One region of the Mesorhizobium sp. CA15 genome, then DNA from elsewhere that is predicted to be linked to it. Evidence: predicted binding sites of a transcription regulator. Region 1 holds the regulator's gene; each other region holds the start of a gene.
What was found. Region 1 encodes LexA, which represses DNA repair genes until DNA is damaged. Its sites were predicted from a motif close to TGTTCNNNNTGTGTTCNG; they were not measured.
Positions count from the first base shown of each region.

Region 1 (4,962 bases):
AATGTGCGCCGCCGCGGGCTCGACTTCGGCCAGGGCGACGTGCTGCTCGAAAAGGGGCGCGTCCTCGATGCAGCGGCCCTTTCGCTGGCGGCCTCGGCCAACCACCCAGCCCTGAACGTCGTGCGCCGGCCGCTGGTCGCGATCATCGCCACCGGCGACGAATTGCTGCCGCCGGGCAGCGCTCTCGGCCCCGACCAGATCATTTCCTCGAATGCCTACGGCGTGGCCGCCGCCTCCCAGTCGATCGGCGCGCTCGCGCTCGATCTCGGCATCGCCGCCGACCGCCAGGAGGCGATTGCCGCGCTGGTCCGGCAAGCGGTCGAGGCGGACGCCGATGTCATCGTCACGCTCGGCGGCGCCTCAGTCGGCGACCACGACCTCGTCCATAGCGTGCTGACCGGCGAAGGCATGCAGCTCGATTTCTGGAAAATCGCCATGCGCCCCGGCAAACCACTGATGTTTGGCCGGCTTGGCCATATCCGCTGCATCGGCCTGCCCGGCAATCCGGTGGCAAGCATTGTCTGCTCGCAACTCTTCCTGAAACCGCTGCTTGCCCGGCTCGGTGGCCGCGATCACCATCAGGATATGCGAACGGCCCGGCTTGGCACCGCGATGCGGGCCAACGACCTTAGGCAGGACTATGTGCGCGCCGTCGTGCGCGAGGACGCCGGCACCTTGGTCGCGACGCCTTTCGGAATCCAGGACTCCTCGATGCTGCGGATGCTCGCCGACGCCAACGGCCTGATCGTGCGCGAGCCCTTTGCGCCGGCGGCGGAAGCCGGCGCTGAATGCAGCGTGCTCATGCTGCGCTAGGCGTCGACGAAGTCGATCCTGATACGTCGACGAAGTCGATCGTAGCCCTTATTCGTCCACCAGCGTACGGGTCAGGGGATGATCCGGGTCGGCGAGGCCATCGACAATGTTGAAATGATGTCGGTCCGGCTCGACCACTGAACGGGTGGAGGCGCCGAGCCCGGTCCAGATGTTGGCGAGCAACGCGCTCTGGCGCAGGAATTCCGCACGCTCGCCGCCGCCGGCCCAGCAGGTGATGCAGGCTCCCTGTCGAGGCCGCAACAATGCCGGGCTTTCGCTCCGCGCTTCCGGCTCGTCGATGTTCAGGGTCTCGTTCAGCGCTGTGAACATCAGCGGCCGAAGGTCGTGCAGGCCTGAAATCGAAACGACCTGGCGTATGCGCCGCGCCACATCGGATGATAGCGGTGAGACCGTGGTCACCATTCGGCTGGCGAGATGCCCGCCGGCCGAGTGCCCGGTCAGCATCAGCGGACCATCGACCATGGCCGCCGCCTTCTCGATCGCTGCCGCGGCCTCGCCGACTATGCCGCTGATCCTGGTCTGCGGGCACAGCGTGTAGGAGGGCATGGCGACGGCAAAGCCGCGGCCGAGCGCGCCTCCAGCCAGATGCGACCAGGAGCTCTTGTCCGACTCCATCCAATAGCCGCCGTGGATGAACACGACGAGCCCCCTTGGCGCCGCAGACGGGAGAAACAGGTCGAAGCGCTTGCGCGGCGCTTCGCCGTAGACAACATCGAGCCGCGCCCTGCCCTCTGACAGCAGCCTTTCGCGGAATGCCCGCGCCGGCCCATCCCACGCCGCCGGCCAGCGGTCGCCGCCGGCGATATTGGCGCCATTTGCGTAGGCGTCATCCCAGTCGACAATACGATGTCCCAGCAACGGTATCTCCGCGATCAGATCATCTGTTCGGCATCGCCGATTCAAAGTCAGGTAACGGTTGTTTTGACGGCAAAGCGTGCGTCTTGCCAGATGCCAGTGCGCAGGATGTCCTCCAGCACCTCGACCGCATCCCAGACATCGCGGTAGCCGACATAGAGCGGCGTGAAGCCGAAACGAATGGTGGATGGCGCGCGGAAATCGCCGATCACGCCGCGCTCGATCAAGGCGCGCATCACCTGGTAGCCATTTGAATGGGCGAACGACACCTGGCTGCCGCGTTCTGCGCCTGAGCGCGGGCTCTCCAGCTCAAGACCGAAGCCGCCGCATTTGGCTTCGACAAGCCGGATGAACAGGTCCGTCAACGCGACGCTTTTTCTCCGCACGGCCCTGATGTCGACATCGTTCCACATATCCAGCGCGCCTTTCAGCGCGCGCATCGACAGCACCGGTTGCGTTCCGCAAAGGAACCGCCGGATGCCCGTGCCCGCGGCGTAGCCCTGCTCGAACGCGAAAGGCCGGGCATGGCCCCACCAGCCGCTGAGCGGCTGGCGAATGTCGCCGTGGTGGCGGTTCGCGGCGTAGATGAAGGCCGGTGAGCCCGGTCCGCCATTGAGATATTTGTAGGTGCAGCCAATAGCGAAATCGGCATTCGAGCCGTCGAGATCCACCGGCAGCGCACCCGCCGTGTGGCAGAGGTCCCACACGATCAGCGCACCGGCTTCATGAGCCTTGCGGGTGAGCGCCGCCATGTCGCGCAGCCGGCCGGATTTGTAGTTGACGTGGTTGACCAGGATGACCGCGACGCGATCGTCAACCAGTTCCTCAATCGTCGGGGCATCGGTGCCTTCGAGCCGCAGCACCGTGCCGAGCCGCGTCGATGCGACGCTTTCCGCCATGTAGAGGTCGGTCGGAAAGCTGTCGCCCTCGGCAACGATCACCGAACGCTCGGGCCGCATTGCAAGTGCCGCATGCAGGACCTTGTAGATGTTGATCGAAGTCGTGTCGCAAACGACCGTCTGGCCGGGTTTCGCGCCGATCAGCCGTCCTAGCTGGTCACCCAGCTCGATGGGCATATCGAACCAGCCGGCGGTGTTCCAGGCGCGGATGAGATCCCGCGCCCATTCCTGCCTCGCGGCAGTCTCGATCTCGCTGAAGGCGTCTACCGAAGCAGCGCCCAGCGAATTGCCGTCGAGGTATATGACGTCTTCCGGCAAGACGAAGCGATCGCGCATGGCGCGCAGCGGATCCGCGGCATCCATCGCCTCGACTTCGGCGAGATCAGGAATTCCCCTCATTGTGCTGCCGCCTCCATTTCGATCTGGCCAAGGGGGTTTTCTCACCACCGTCGGCGACAGGGCAAGAACCTTTGGTCCTATGTTAGCTGGTCCATAGACGGCGAAGACTGCGGATCGGAACTTCGCCAAGGTTGGCATTTTGGGTTCGTTTCGTTCACGGTGCCACGCGCTTACGGTAGAGCCAACCACGGCTTCGTGATCGTGGCGGGTTGTATTTCAGCGTAAGGGGAACTCCAAAATCGAGCGAAATCAATGCCGCTGCCCCAGGAGGGGCAGCCGGCCGTCACCGGATGCGACATTGTTTCGGCAGCCTTAACAAATTCACTAAACTTTAAACGGTTGCGGAACACAACTGGAACAGATAGTGTTTGTTCTGGGTTTGTTTTTCTGATTCTGGTTTCAGAACCCGTGGGGGCCGCCGATGCTGACGCGCAAACAACATGAACTCCTGATGTTCATCCATGAACGCCTGAAGGAGAGCGGGATTCCTCCATCATTCGATGAGATGAAGGAGGCGCTCGACCTTGCCTCCAAGTCCGGCATCCACCGGCTGATCACTGCGCTGGAGGAACGTGGCTTCATTCGCCGGCTGCCGAACCGGGCGCGCGCGCTGGAAGTGCTGCGCCTACCCGACTCGATCGCGCCTGGCCTGAATGCCGCGAAGAAGTTTTCGCCGAGCATCATCCAGGGCGGCCAAGGCAATCTCAGTCGCCAGGTCAAGCCGACGACGCCATCGCGCACCCCGACGCCAAGCAACGACGACGAGGCCGCGGCGGCCGTATCCATTCCGGTGATGGGCCGCATCGCCGCCGGCGTGCCGATTGACGCCATCCAGCACCAGACGCATTCGATCTCGGTGCCGCCGGACATGATCATGGGCGGCGAGCATTACGCGTTGGAGGTCAAGGGCGACTCGATGATCGAGGCCGGCATCTTCGACGGCGACACCGTCATCATCCGCAATGCCAACACCGCAAGCCCGGGCGAGATCGTGGTGGCGCTGGTCGACGATGAGGAGGCGACGCTTAAGCGTTTCCGCCGCAAGGGTGCCTCGATCGCGCTCGAGGCCGCCAACCCGGCCTATGAGACCCGGATCTTCGGACCGGATCGGGTCAAGGTTCAGGGCAAGCTCGTCGGACTTATCCGCCGCTACTGAGCAGAACTGCCCGGCCTTCTTCGCCCGGACGACAATCTATTGGGCCGGTGCGGCGGCTGGTTTTTCCGGCTGCTTATAGGGCGCCAGTCCCCTCGCCTCGCGCGTGTATTTCCGCTGCTCGTGCCAGGGTCGGTATGGTTCTACGACCGCGTAGCGGACGGTTGGCCGCGCGGTTGCCGATTGCGGATCGAAGAAAACGGCGGCGCTGCCGTCGCGCGCCAGCTGCCGCTTGGTGACGACGAGCACACGCGGATCGCGGCACGGGTTATAGGCCGTGGCGTCGTTGATGACGATGAGGTCGGCGAAGCCGCAGGCCGGCCGGGCGGTGTCGCGGGTCTCGGCGAGCGCGACGATCGCGCCGGAAGGATGCCGACCGATGCAGAGATCGCCGCTGCAATAGAAGGGCGAGCCGGGCGGCAGGTCGACGGGATCGGCAATGTCCAGCGCATCTTTGGCGAACCTTTCCGGCGGCACGATCTCCTCGGCTTTCAGCGCCCGTTTCCAATTGTCGGTGGTGAACTCGTTGGAGCGTTCGCGATTGACGGCAAGCTCGCCGCCGCCGATCGGCATCGCCACCAGATGCGCATCCTCCGAGATAAGCACGTCCGGTGTGCGGACATGCGGAATGGCCAGCAGCGCAGCGAGCGCGAAAGGAACGGCGGCAAGCCTCAGCCAGGTGGTAGCCATGGTCGCGATGACCAGCGCGACCGTCGCCAGCAGCACCGACTGGATCGAGATCAGCCCCACGGCGTCGACCGGTGAGCGCTCGGAAATCCATGCCGAAATGGCGATCATCGCCGTCAGGCCTTTGCCCATGAC
Region 1 covers NZ_JAIUHQ010000001.1:219,450-224,411, forward strand. The annotation lists gene glp (gephyrin-like molybdotransferase Glp) at 1-813, shown strand, start outside; gene LB515_RS01130 (alpha/beta hydrolase) at 862-1,692, opposite strand; gene kynU (kynureninase) at 1,740-2,987, opposite strand; gene lexA (transcriptional repressor LexA) at 3,409-4,143, shown strand; gene LB515_RS01145 (ComEC/Rec2 family competence protein) at 4,180-4,962, opposite strand, start outside.

Region 2 (4,962 bases), on a different contig from region 1:
CGCCGCATGCAAGGGCAGGGATTGCAGGCGCAGCCGGTGTCGCGGAATGGAATTCCAGCCGGAAAGCTTCGGCCAAGTCCTCCAGCCCAACCGTTGCGCAGTTTTCCTGGAATTGCTGCAGCCGTGCCGCGGCCCGGCTATATCTCAGTCGTCGCCGAGCAGCCGGTCGGTCTGCCGCCGCTCGCGTTTGGTCGGGCGGCCGCTGCCGGCCTCGCGCAAGGCTGGAACGGCGTCCGGAACCGCCTCGCCTTTGGGTGCCGGCGCCGGCGACAGATCCTCGTAAAGCAGCCGCGCCTCGTCGGCCGGGCCGCGCCTAGCGCCACAGTTCAGCACCTTCCAGACGAGGATACGGCGCTCGAGCATGATGGTGAGCACGTCGCCGGGCTTGACCAGATCCGACGCCTGCGCTGCTTTGTCGCGATTGATGCGGACGCGTCCCGCGACGACGACCTTTGCCGCCAAGGACCGCGACTTCACCGCGCGCGAGAAGAACAGCCATTTGTCGATGCGTTGACGGCCTTCTCCAACCATCGCGGCTAGCTTTGATGGGGCATGATCTCGCCCGAAAACCGGTTCCCACTTTTCGCTGACGCGGTCCTTCGGTTCGGGATCATGCTCGAACCTATTTCTTCAGCTGGTCGCGCAAGGCGGCGAGCTTGGCAAAGGGCGAATCCGGATCGAAGCGCTGCGGACGTTCCTCGCGCGGCTTGCCCTGGAAGGCAGGCTTGCCGCCCGGAGTGTTGCCCTTGCCGTCCTGCCTGCCGCCCTTCCAGTCCGGCCGGCCTTCGCGGCGTTCGCCTTGCGGCTTGCCTTCGCGCCGTTCAGCGCCCTCACGCCGGTCGCCTGTCTCGGGCCTCGGCTTGAACTTCGAGCGGTCGAAGCGCGGCTTGCCGGCGCCTTCGCGCTGCTCGCGGCGGCCTTCCTGGGCAGGCCGATCGCCGGGCTGACCGCTTGCGGCGCCTGCCTCGCGCGCGGGCTGGGCGCCGCGAGGGCGATTGTCGCGACGGTTTTCGTGGCGATGGCGCGGACGCTGATGGTCGAAACGCGCCTGGCGCCACAGGAGCACAGGTTTTGGTTCCTCGGCTTCGGCTGGCGCATCGCCGCCGGCACTATCCTCCACCTGGTGTTGGGGGGAGGTAAGAGCGTCGGCGCTTTCGGCCGGCTCGGGCGCTGCCGCCATGTCCACCGCTGCGGCGCCTTCCACAGCGGCGGGCTCTTCCGTAACCGCGGCCGCAGCTTCTGCCGGCTCTGCCGTGGCAGGTTCCGCTGCCACTTCCGCGACGGCTTCAGCCGGAGCTTCGGCGGCAGCCGGCTCCGAGCCCTCGACCGTTGCCTCCGCGACCGTATCAGTTGCCGCGGCTTGTGCCTCTGCCTCCCGCGCGGCGCGCGCGGCATTATCCGCGGCGAGCTTGGCCGCTGCCGCTTCGCGGGCGGCGTCGTCCAGCGCGTCGAGCTTCGCCTTAACCTCGGCGGCCGGCTTGGCCTCCGAGCGATAGCCGAGACCTTTCAGGATCTCCTCCATGTCGTCGGCCGTGGCGCCGAGGATCGACATCATCGGCGGCGTCACTATGAAGGCGTGACCGTCATAGGCGCCGTCCGGACGCTGGCCGAGGCCGGGCTTCCAGTTGGTCGCCGGGCGGATGAGGTCGGCAAGCCGCTCGAGGATATCGACGCGCACGGCGCGGCGGCCGAGATTGCGGTAGCCGGCGAGCTTGTAGAAGGTCTTGTCGAAGGTCGGGTCGATAACGACCGAGGTGCGGCCGGAAGCCAGCGCATGCACCACATCGCCGAAGCCGGGCTTGTCCTTGCCGTCGTTCTTCAGCGCCCACAGCAACGTCACCAGGCCAGCCGGCGCCGGCTTGATCAGCGCCGGCACGAAGACATGGTAGGCGCCGAAGCGGACGCCGAGGCGGCGAAGCGCTGCGCGGCCTTCCTGGTCGAGCGACTTCATCTCCTCCGCGATGTCGCGGCGATTGATCAGGCCGAAATGCTCGACCAGCTGAAAGGCGATGCCGCGCGCGATGCCGGCGAGCTGGTCGGCATTCTTCAGGTCGACCAGCGGCTTCAAAAGCGTTTCGATCTGGAAATTGACGAAACGCTCGGCGCGCGCCGCGACCTTGTCGCGGGCGGGGCCGGTCAGCTGCTCGTCGGCAAGCAGAACCAGGCGCGGCTTCAGCGCCTCGTCGGCGGCGACCAGCGTGCCGATCGGCGCCCCGATCCAGCGCAGGACGCCGTCCGAGCCCAAAGCCAGGTCGCCATTGGCGCAGGCGGCAAAGCGCTCGGCGCGCGCCTCGAACTCGGCCGCGAGCGCCTTCTGGGCGGCGGTGCGCACCGCCTTGGCGTCCTCGCCGCCGGCGCTCTGGTCGGCGGTGAAGCGGAACCCCTGCAACTCGCCGACGTGATGGCCTTCGACGAGGACGGTTCCGGACGGGCTGATTTCGGCTTCAGGCATGGTATTTTCTCTAAGGCGCCGCATGAGGACGGAAGTCCTGCGGTCTACGAAGCGTTTCGTCAACCGCTCATGCAGCGCATCCGACAATCTGTCTTCGATTTCGCGCGTCTTTTCCTGCCAGTGTAGCTGATCGGCCAGCCAGCCCGGGCGGTTGGAGACGAAAGTCCAGGTGCGGATCTGCGCGATCCGGTGCGATAGCGTGTCGATATCGCCTTCCGTCGTGTCGGCGCGCCGCACCTGCTCGGCCATGTAATTCTCATCGACATGGCCGTGACGCGCAAGGTCCATATAGATCGAGGCGATAAGATCGGCATGCTGTGCCGGCGCGATCTTGCGATAGTCGGGGAGCGCGCAGGCTTCCCAAAGCAGCGCCACGCGCTCCTTGCCGGTGGCCAAATCGCGGATGTCGCCGTCGCGCGACAGCTGTTCCAGCGCCTGCGCGTCGACGGCCGGCAGCGCCCGGGTCAAGCCTTCGACCGGCGCATTGGCCTCAATCGAGCGCTTCAGCGCATCGAGGCTGGAAAAGTCGAAATCGGCGGTGCGCCACTGCAGCACCTTCACCGGATCGAAATCGTGCCCCTCGATCTTGGCGACCAGTTCCTCGTCGAACGGGTCGACTTGGCCGGTGACGCCGAACGTCCCGTCGCGCAGGTGCCGGCCGGCGCGGCCGGCGATCTGGCCAAGCTCGGCGGCGGTCAGGTTGCGGTATTGATAGCCGTCGAACTTGCGGTTCTGAGCGAAGGCGACGTGATCGAGGTCGAGGTTCAGGCCCATGCCGATGGCGTCGGTGGCGACGAGATAGTCGACATCGCCGGACTGGAAGATCTCCACCTGGGCATTTCGGGTGCGCGGGGAAAGAGCGCCGAGCACGACGGCAGCACCCCCCTGCTGGCGGCGGATCAGCTCGGCGATCGCATAGACCTCGTCGGCCGAGAAGGCGACGATCGCCGTGCGCCGCGGCAACCGGGTGAGCTTCTTCGAGCCGGCATAGGCAAGGTGCGACAGCCGCGGCCGCGTCACCACTGACACGCCCTTCAACAGGCGCTGCAGGATGCCATGCATGGTGGCCGCGCCCAGGAGCAACGTCTCCTGGCGGCCGCGCAGATGCAGGATGCGATCGGTGAAGATATGGCCGCGCTCGAGATCGCCGGCGAGCTGCACCTCGTCGATGGCGACGAAGGCGGCGTCGGTCTCGCGCGGCATCGCCTCGACGGTGCAGACCGAATATTTCGCGCCGGCAGGCACGATCTTCTCCTCGCCGGTGATCAGCGCCACCTTGTGGGCGCCAACCTTCTCGCAGACGCGCGCATAGACTTCGCGGGCAAGCAGCCTCAGCGGCAAGCCGATGACACCGGTCTCATGCGCGACCATGCGCTCGATGGCGAGATGCGTCTTGCCGGTGTTGGTCGGGCCCAGTACGGCCGTCACGTCGCGGCCCGAAAGGATCAGCGGCTGGGAGTGTTTCGGCTGGATGTTCATCGGCTCGGAAATAAGGTTTCTGCCGCCCGTAGTCTGAAGCACGGCGCTGCCGCCGCGTGTGACAGGCGACACATAGGGACTTCGGGCGTGAAGCGAAAGCGGAATGTTCCCTCGCGAAGTGGCTATGCCGGAGGGAGCAGCCAAAATCGGCTGCTTGTTAACAGCTGGAACGAGTCTGGAACGAATCAGCGACGAATCGGTGACTCGTTCTGATTCAGGTTTTGTTCACGGCTATATGTGGATTTTTTGACGGTAAGTCTCACCACATGCTGAATCGCTGAACTGGCCCAATTCCTGCTTGGCCTCGGCCGGACCCGGGTTGTCGTTAAGCTTTGCCGGGCAATGGTCAGGCCCGACCTGAGGGCAGACTTCAAGTTTATGAAATTGTTGATTTTTCTTAATCGCTTTTAACGAGTTCGGTGACGTTTGCACCGTCCACTGTTAACTTTCCGGCCAAAGCCGGAACGAATCGGCGACGAATCAGCGATCCGGCGGTTTTCCTGGTTTGTTCACCCCTAGATATGGTGTTATCCACAGCTTGCCCACCGAGGATTCACAGCTTGTCGCAGCGGTTATGCACAAAGCGTGGCTGCGGCCGTTAACTTTTGCGTGCCGAATTGAGGCAAGGTGTCGCGCCGGCCTGCCGGCGAACAAAAAGGCGGCTCCGGTGCCGGAGCCGCCTTTGACGATAAATGGTGTCGGGCGACCTACTGGGGTGTCAGGCGAAATACTGACCGCCATTGGCGGTGATGGTCGAGCCGGTGATGAAGCTGGCTTCGTCGGAAGCCAGGAAGACGACGCAGCGCGCGATCTCTTCCGGCTCGCCGAGGCGACCGACCGGGATCTGAGCGATGATCGACTCCCGTACTTTTTCCGGCACGGCCATGACCATGTCGGTGGCGATGTAGCCGGGGCAGACGACATTGACTGTGATGCCGGCGCGAGCCCCCTCTTGAGCCAGCGCCTTGGTGAAGCCGATATCGCCGGCTTTCGAGGCCGAATAATTGACCTGGCCCATCTGACCCTTCTGG
Region 2 covers NZ_JAIUHQ010000007.1:51,982-56,943, reverse strand. The annotation lists gene LB515_RS14145 (RNA-binding S4 domain-containing protein) at 145-531, opposite strand; gene LB515_RS14140 (helicase-related protein) at 623-3,931, opposite strand; gene LB515_RS14135 (beta-ketoacyl-ACP reductase) at 4,650-4,962, opposite strand, start outside.
Region 2: a site for LexA is predicted at 4,097-4,114, ahead of LB515_RS14140 (helicase-related protein). Genes of this name have one in related genera too.

Region 3 (4,962 bases), on a different contig from region 1:
CAAAGAATGCCCTGGCTGCGGGCGAATTTGACGATATCATGGACGGTGAGGAAATAGCGGGCATAGTTCAGGCGCTCGATCAAAACGAGCTCGCTGTCGATGCGTTTCAGCACATCCTCGGGAACGCCGGCCGGATAGCGAACGGCCGCGCCTTCCCGCGCCAACCGTTCGAGCTCGGCCTGCGGTCCAAGCCCGGATTCGGTCGGCTCGTCCGGATAATTGTATTCGAGGTCGCTGAGCGAGAAGGCGAGCTCGTCGGCGAAGCGCAGCGTCTCGGCCAACGCCTGCGGGTGGCGGCGGAAAAGCCGCGCCATCTCCAGCGGCGGCTTCAGGTGGCGCTCGGCATTGGCCATCAGCTCCAGCCCGACCTCGGAAACCGGCGTGTTGAGGCGGATCGCGGTCAGCACGTCCTGCAGCGGCCGGCGATCGGCGGCATGGTAGAGCACGTCGTTGGTGGCCATCAGCGGGACGCGGGCATGCTCGGCCATCGCGGAAGCCTGCTCGATGCGGAAACGGTCGTTGCCGGCATAATCCGGCGCCACGGCCAGCCGGAGCGCCGCGCCGAAGCGATCCTTAAACCGGCTAATGAATGCCAGGTTGTCTTGTGCGCCTGCCGACAGATCGGGCAGGATCGCCAGCGACATCCGATCGCCCCATTCGAGCAGGTCGCTCAACTGGAGCAGCGTCGCGCCCTTCTCGTTTTCGTCGCGCAGATTGGCTTGTGTGAGCATGCGGCAGAGATGCCCCCAGCCCTGGCGGTCGCGGGGATAGGCGAGGATATCCGGCGTGCCGTCGCCAAACACCAGGCGGCAGCCGGGATGATAGGCGAGCTTTTCCACCCTGGCCTGTTGCCAGGCGCGCACGACGCCGGCGACCGTGTTGCGGTCGGCAAGGCCGATCGAGGCAAAACCGTAGAACTTCGCCGTCACCACCAGCTCCTCGGGTTTCGAAGCGCCGCGCAGGAAGGAGAAATTCGAGCTTATGCCGAACTCGGCATAGGGGATGACGGTCAGCGCATTCATGCGAACACCCCATGCATGAACCAGCGTGGCGGCGCGGCCTGCGGCGCGCTGCTGTAGAGACCCTGGCGGTAGAGCCAGTAGCGGCGCCCCTCGCTGTCCTCGATGCGGTAATAGTCGCGGGTCGGCGCCTCTTTCTCGCCGGGCAGCTGGCGCCACCATTCGGCGGCGATGCGCTCCGGCCCCTCGGCGCGGGCGACACGATAGAGCGCGCGCCGCCAGCGGAAATTCATTGGCGGGCCCTCCGGGATCTCGGTCGCCGGCACCTCGATCGGCTCGGGCGAGCGGAACAGGCGCACCGGCCGCTCCGGCGGGTAAACGGTCATCGGTGGCGCTGTTCGGGGCGGCGGCGTCCGTCCGGCCGCCGGGGCGCGTCCTTGCGGCGCTTCGGCGAAAGGTACGGTTTTGACGGCGCGTTCCGGCAGATGGCTTTCGACGACCACCGGCTTCAGCACGGCGGCTTCGCCGAGACGGGCGCGGACGCGGTCGGCAAAGAGCGCGATGTCGGCGTCATCGTCGTCGGTCTCGCCGGTGAGGTCGCCCTGAGCCAAGTCGAAGGCCGCGACCGACAGCACGGACAGCCGCACGAGATCGAAGCCGAAGCCGGCGTCGATGCTCTGCTCCAGCGCGGTGAGCCGCTCATGGAACAATCTTTGGATCAGCCGCGGCTCGCGCATCGGGCGCGAGGTGCCGACGGCGATGCGGTTGACGGCGCCATCGACGCGGAAGAGAAGCAGCGCCAGCGTCCTTGCGCCCTCGCCGCGGCGTTCGAGGTCGGTCTTCAAGGCGATCGCCAGCCGGCTCACCAGCCGCTCGATGTCGTCGGTGAGCACGACCGGCTCGGCAAGATGGCGCTCGACCGAGAGCGGCGCGACGGGAAGGCGCGGCGACACGGCCTCGTCGAGGCGGCCGAGCGCCTGGTCGAGGCGCAGAAGCAAGGTGGCGCCGAAACGGCGGGCGAGCGGCGCGCGGGGTGCTGCCATCACCGCGCCGGCGGTGCGCAGGCCCACACTTTCCAGGCTGGCGCGGGTCTCCGGCGCGATGCGCAGCGCCGACAAGGGCAGCGGCGAAAGCAGCGCCTCCTCCTCGCCGCCGGCCACGATGCGATCGCCATGGAAGCGCGCCGCCGCCCAAGCGGCGCCCGGCGTCGAGGCCAGCCCGGCGCGGACATCGAAGCCCTGCTGGAAGAAGCGGGCGAGGATCTCGTCCTGCATGGCGCGCTCGCCGCCGAACAGATGCGTGCAGCCGGTGACGTCGAGGAACAGCCCGTCCTCGCCGTCGATCGCCACCAGCGGCGTGTAGCGGTCGCACCAGTCGGCAAGGCCTTCGAGCAGGCGGCGGTCGGCTTCCGGGTCTGCCTCGACCACATCGATCGAGGGATGCATGGCGCGCGCATCGGCGATGCCCATGCCGCGCTTCAATCTGAGCGCCTCAGCCCGCTCGTCGAGGGCTGCGATGCGCTGGGTGTTGTTGTCGCGATGGCTGATCACCAGCGGCGGCTGAAGCGACGGCAGGCGATGCGAGGGCCGGGAACGCCAGGACCGCCCCAGACGCTGGCGCAGGATCCGCTCCGCGGCCAGATGCGGGAACCACAGCGACAGAATTCTCTGTTCTTTCTGCAAAAGCGTGCTCATCGGGGTTCCACTCCAGTGTGAACTGTCCAGGCAGGGCCGTGCGGCTCTTGCCGATATCGACTTTGAAGGCGGGGCGGCCGATCGAGCCGGCGAGCGGCCCGGCGAGGGTCTCGCGACTTGCCGCGGGCGCCGCCGAAACGATGAGGCGCACCGGAGCGGCGGTGGGATCGGCCTCGCCGGCCTGGCGCAGCAACAGCAGCGGGCGGCCGGCGCTCCGGGCCCGCGCATGCAGCCGGCGCGTGGCGGTGAGGTCGAGAAGCCGCGGACTGCCGCGGATCTCGAGGATGACCGCGGCAAAGGCCGTCATGCGGGCCGCCTCCTCGGCGATCCACAGCGCGTCGAGCAGCTTCGGCGCCTCGGAAAACAGCAATTGCCCCGGCTCGATGCCGAACAGGGCATGAAGGCCCCTGGCATAGGGCATGCCGGCCTCGTGGAAGATTTCCGCCGTGCCGACCCAGAGGATCGGCAAACCCTGCTTCTCCCTGAGGACCAGGCTTACAAGCGAGAGCGCGAAGCCGGCAACGGCGCCGGCATCGCGGGTCTCCAGGCCATGGATTTCGCTGAGCGCCGTCTTGGGCAGGCCGCCGCCAAGCGCTGCATCGAGCCTATCGATGCCGGTGTGCAGGAAGGCATCCGCCGAAGCCACGGCAAGGCCGCGCCGGACAATCGTCATGTCCGGCCCGGCGGCATCGCTGGATGTTTGGTTTTGCGCCATTCCGGAGGGAAAACTGCTTCGCACTTTTCCTGGAATTGCTTCGGGCGCGCACCCCGAGGGCGCCTGCAGGCGCTCGGGCAGCGTTCCCTCGATCTTCGCGATCTGGCGGCGCAGGGCAAAAACAGTGTCCCGCGCCACGGCACTCATCGCCATGACGTTCACTTCCAGCAGCAATTGTTCCTGTTATGTTCCTATAGATTCCAGAGGCGCCCGGAAGAGTCAAGCAGAGTCGCAAGGAATTTATTCCTTCGCCTTTTACCCTGAAAGCGAACACCCCAGCCGGTCCATTTGCCTCAATCGGCGTGAAAGCCTATATGCCGGGATTAAAGGACATTTCATGGCCCGCATCTACAAGACCCGCACCTGGCACGACCAGCTCTCGCCGTCGATGGACGAGATGGAGCTTCTGGCGCTGGAGGCCTATGCCCATCTGCCGGACGAGTTCCGCAAGCTCACCGGCGAGATCATCATCCAGATTGCCGAGTTCCCGACCGACGAGATCATGGACGATCTGTCGCTGGAGACGCCCTTCGACCTGCTCGGCCTGTTCGAGGGGCGCGGCATCGCCGAGCGCTGGAACCCGCAGACCGGCGAAGGTCCAAACCGCATCACGCTCTACCGCCGCGCCATCCTCGACTACTGGGCCGAGAATGAAGAGACGATGGGCGACATCGTCACCCACGTGCTGATCCATGAGATCGGCCACCATTTCGGCCTGTCGGACGACGACATGGAGCGGATCGAGGAGGCGGCGGAGCAGGCGGCGGCAGGCTGAGCACGCACCTCGTCATCCTAGGGCGAAGCAAGGAGCGAAGCGACGCGCGTAGACCCTAGGATCCATGCCATTCCATCAGCACCAAGCCCGCGGTGCAGAACGGAACGCTTGCCGCCCGACACCCGCAAACGTCCCCTATATTCTGACTCGCTGCGCCTTTCGGCTCAGGTCCCGGCATGGATTCTAGGGTCTTCGCGACGGAGCTTCGCTCCTGCTCCGCCCTAGAATGACGAAGTAGGGGTTGCCTCCCTTCCTACCAGTCGCTGAGCTTGGTGTCCGGGCCGTAGTCCTGGCCTTCGACGTCCTTCACCACGGCCTGGCCGCAGCGCATCGACTTCGTCTGCTGGTCAAAGGCATAGGTCGGCGAGCCGAACAGGTGCCAGCCCTTGTTCAGGGCTGCCGTCACCTTGTGGCAGAAAGTTGAATCGTCCGGACCGGACAGAAAGCGGTAGAGTTTCATTTATCGAGCCTATCTTGAAGACCGGCGCATCATGCGCCGATGATCGCGGCCTTCGCCAGAAGTTTCTCGGCTTCCGCCAGATGCAGCCGCTCGACCATGCTGCCGTCCAGCGCAATCACGCCCTTGCCGGCATTCTCGGGCCGCGCGAACGCATCTTTGATCGCCCGGGCCGCAGCCAGCCTCTCGGGCGACGGCGAAAAGGCGCGGTTCGCCGGCTCGATCTGGGCGGGATGGATCAGCGACTTGCCGTCAAAGCCCATGGCGGCCCCGTCGGCGCATTCGCGGGCAAAAGCGTCGAGATCGCGAAAATCATTGGCAACGCCATCGATGACATCGAGACCGCCGGCCCGCGCCGCAAG
Region 3 covers NZ_JAIUHQ010000025.1:50,692-55,653, forward strand. The annotation lists gene LB515_RS26350 (error-prone DNA polymerase) at 1-1,022, opposite strand, end outside; gene LB515_RS26355 (DUF6504 family protein) at 1,019-2,509, opposite strand; gene LB515_RS26360 (ImuA family protein) at 2,451-3,521, opposite strand; gene LB515_RS26365 (metallopeptidase family protein) at 3,706-4,143, shown strand; gene LB515_RS26370 (DUF1737 domain-containing protein) at 4,397-4,603, opposite strand; gene LB515_RS26375 (HpcH/HpaI aldolase/citrate lyase family protein) at 4,633-4,962, opposite strand, start outside.
Region 3: a site for LexA is predicted at 3,544-3,561, ahead of LB515_RS26360 (ImuA family protein). Genes of this name have one in related genera too.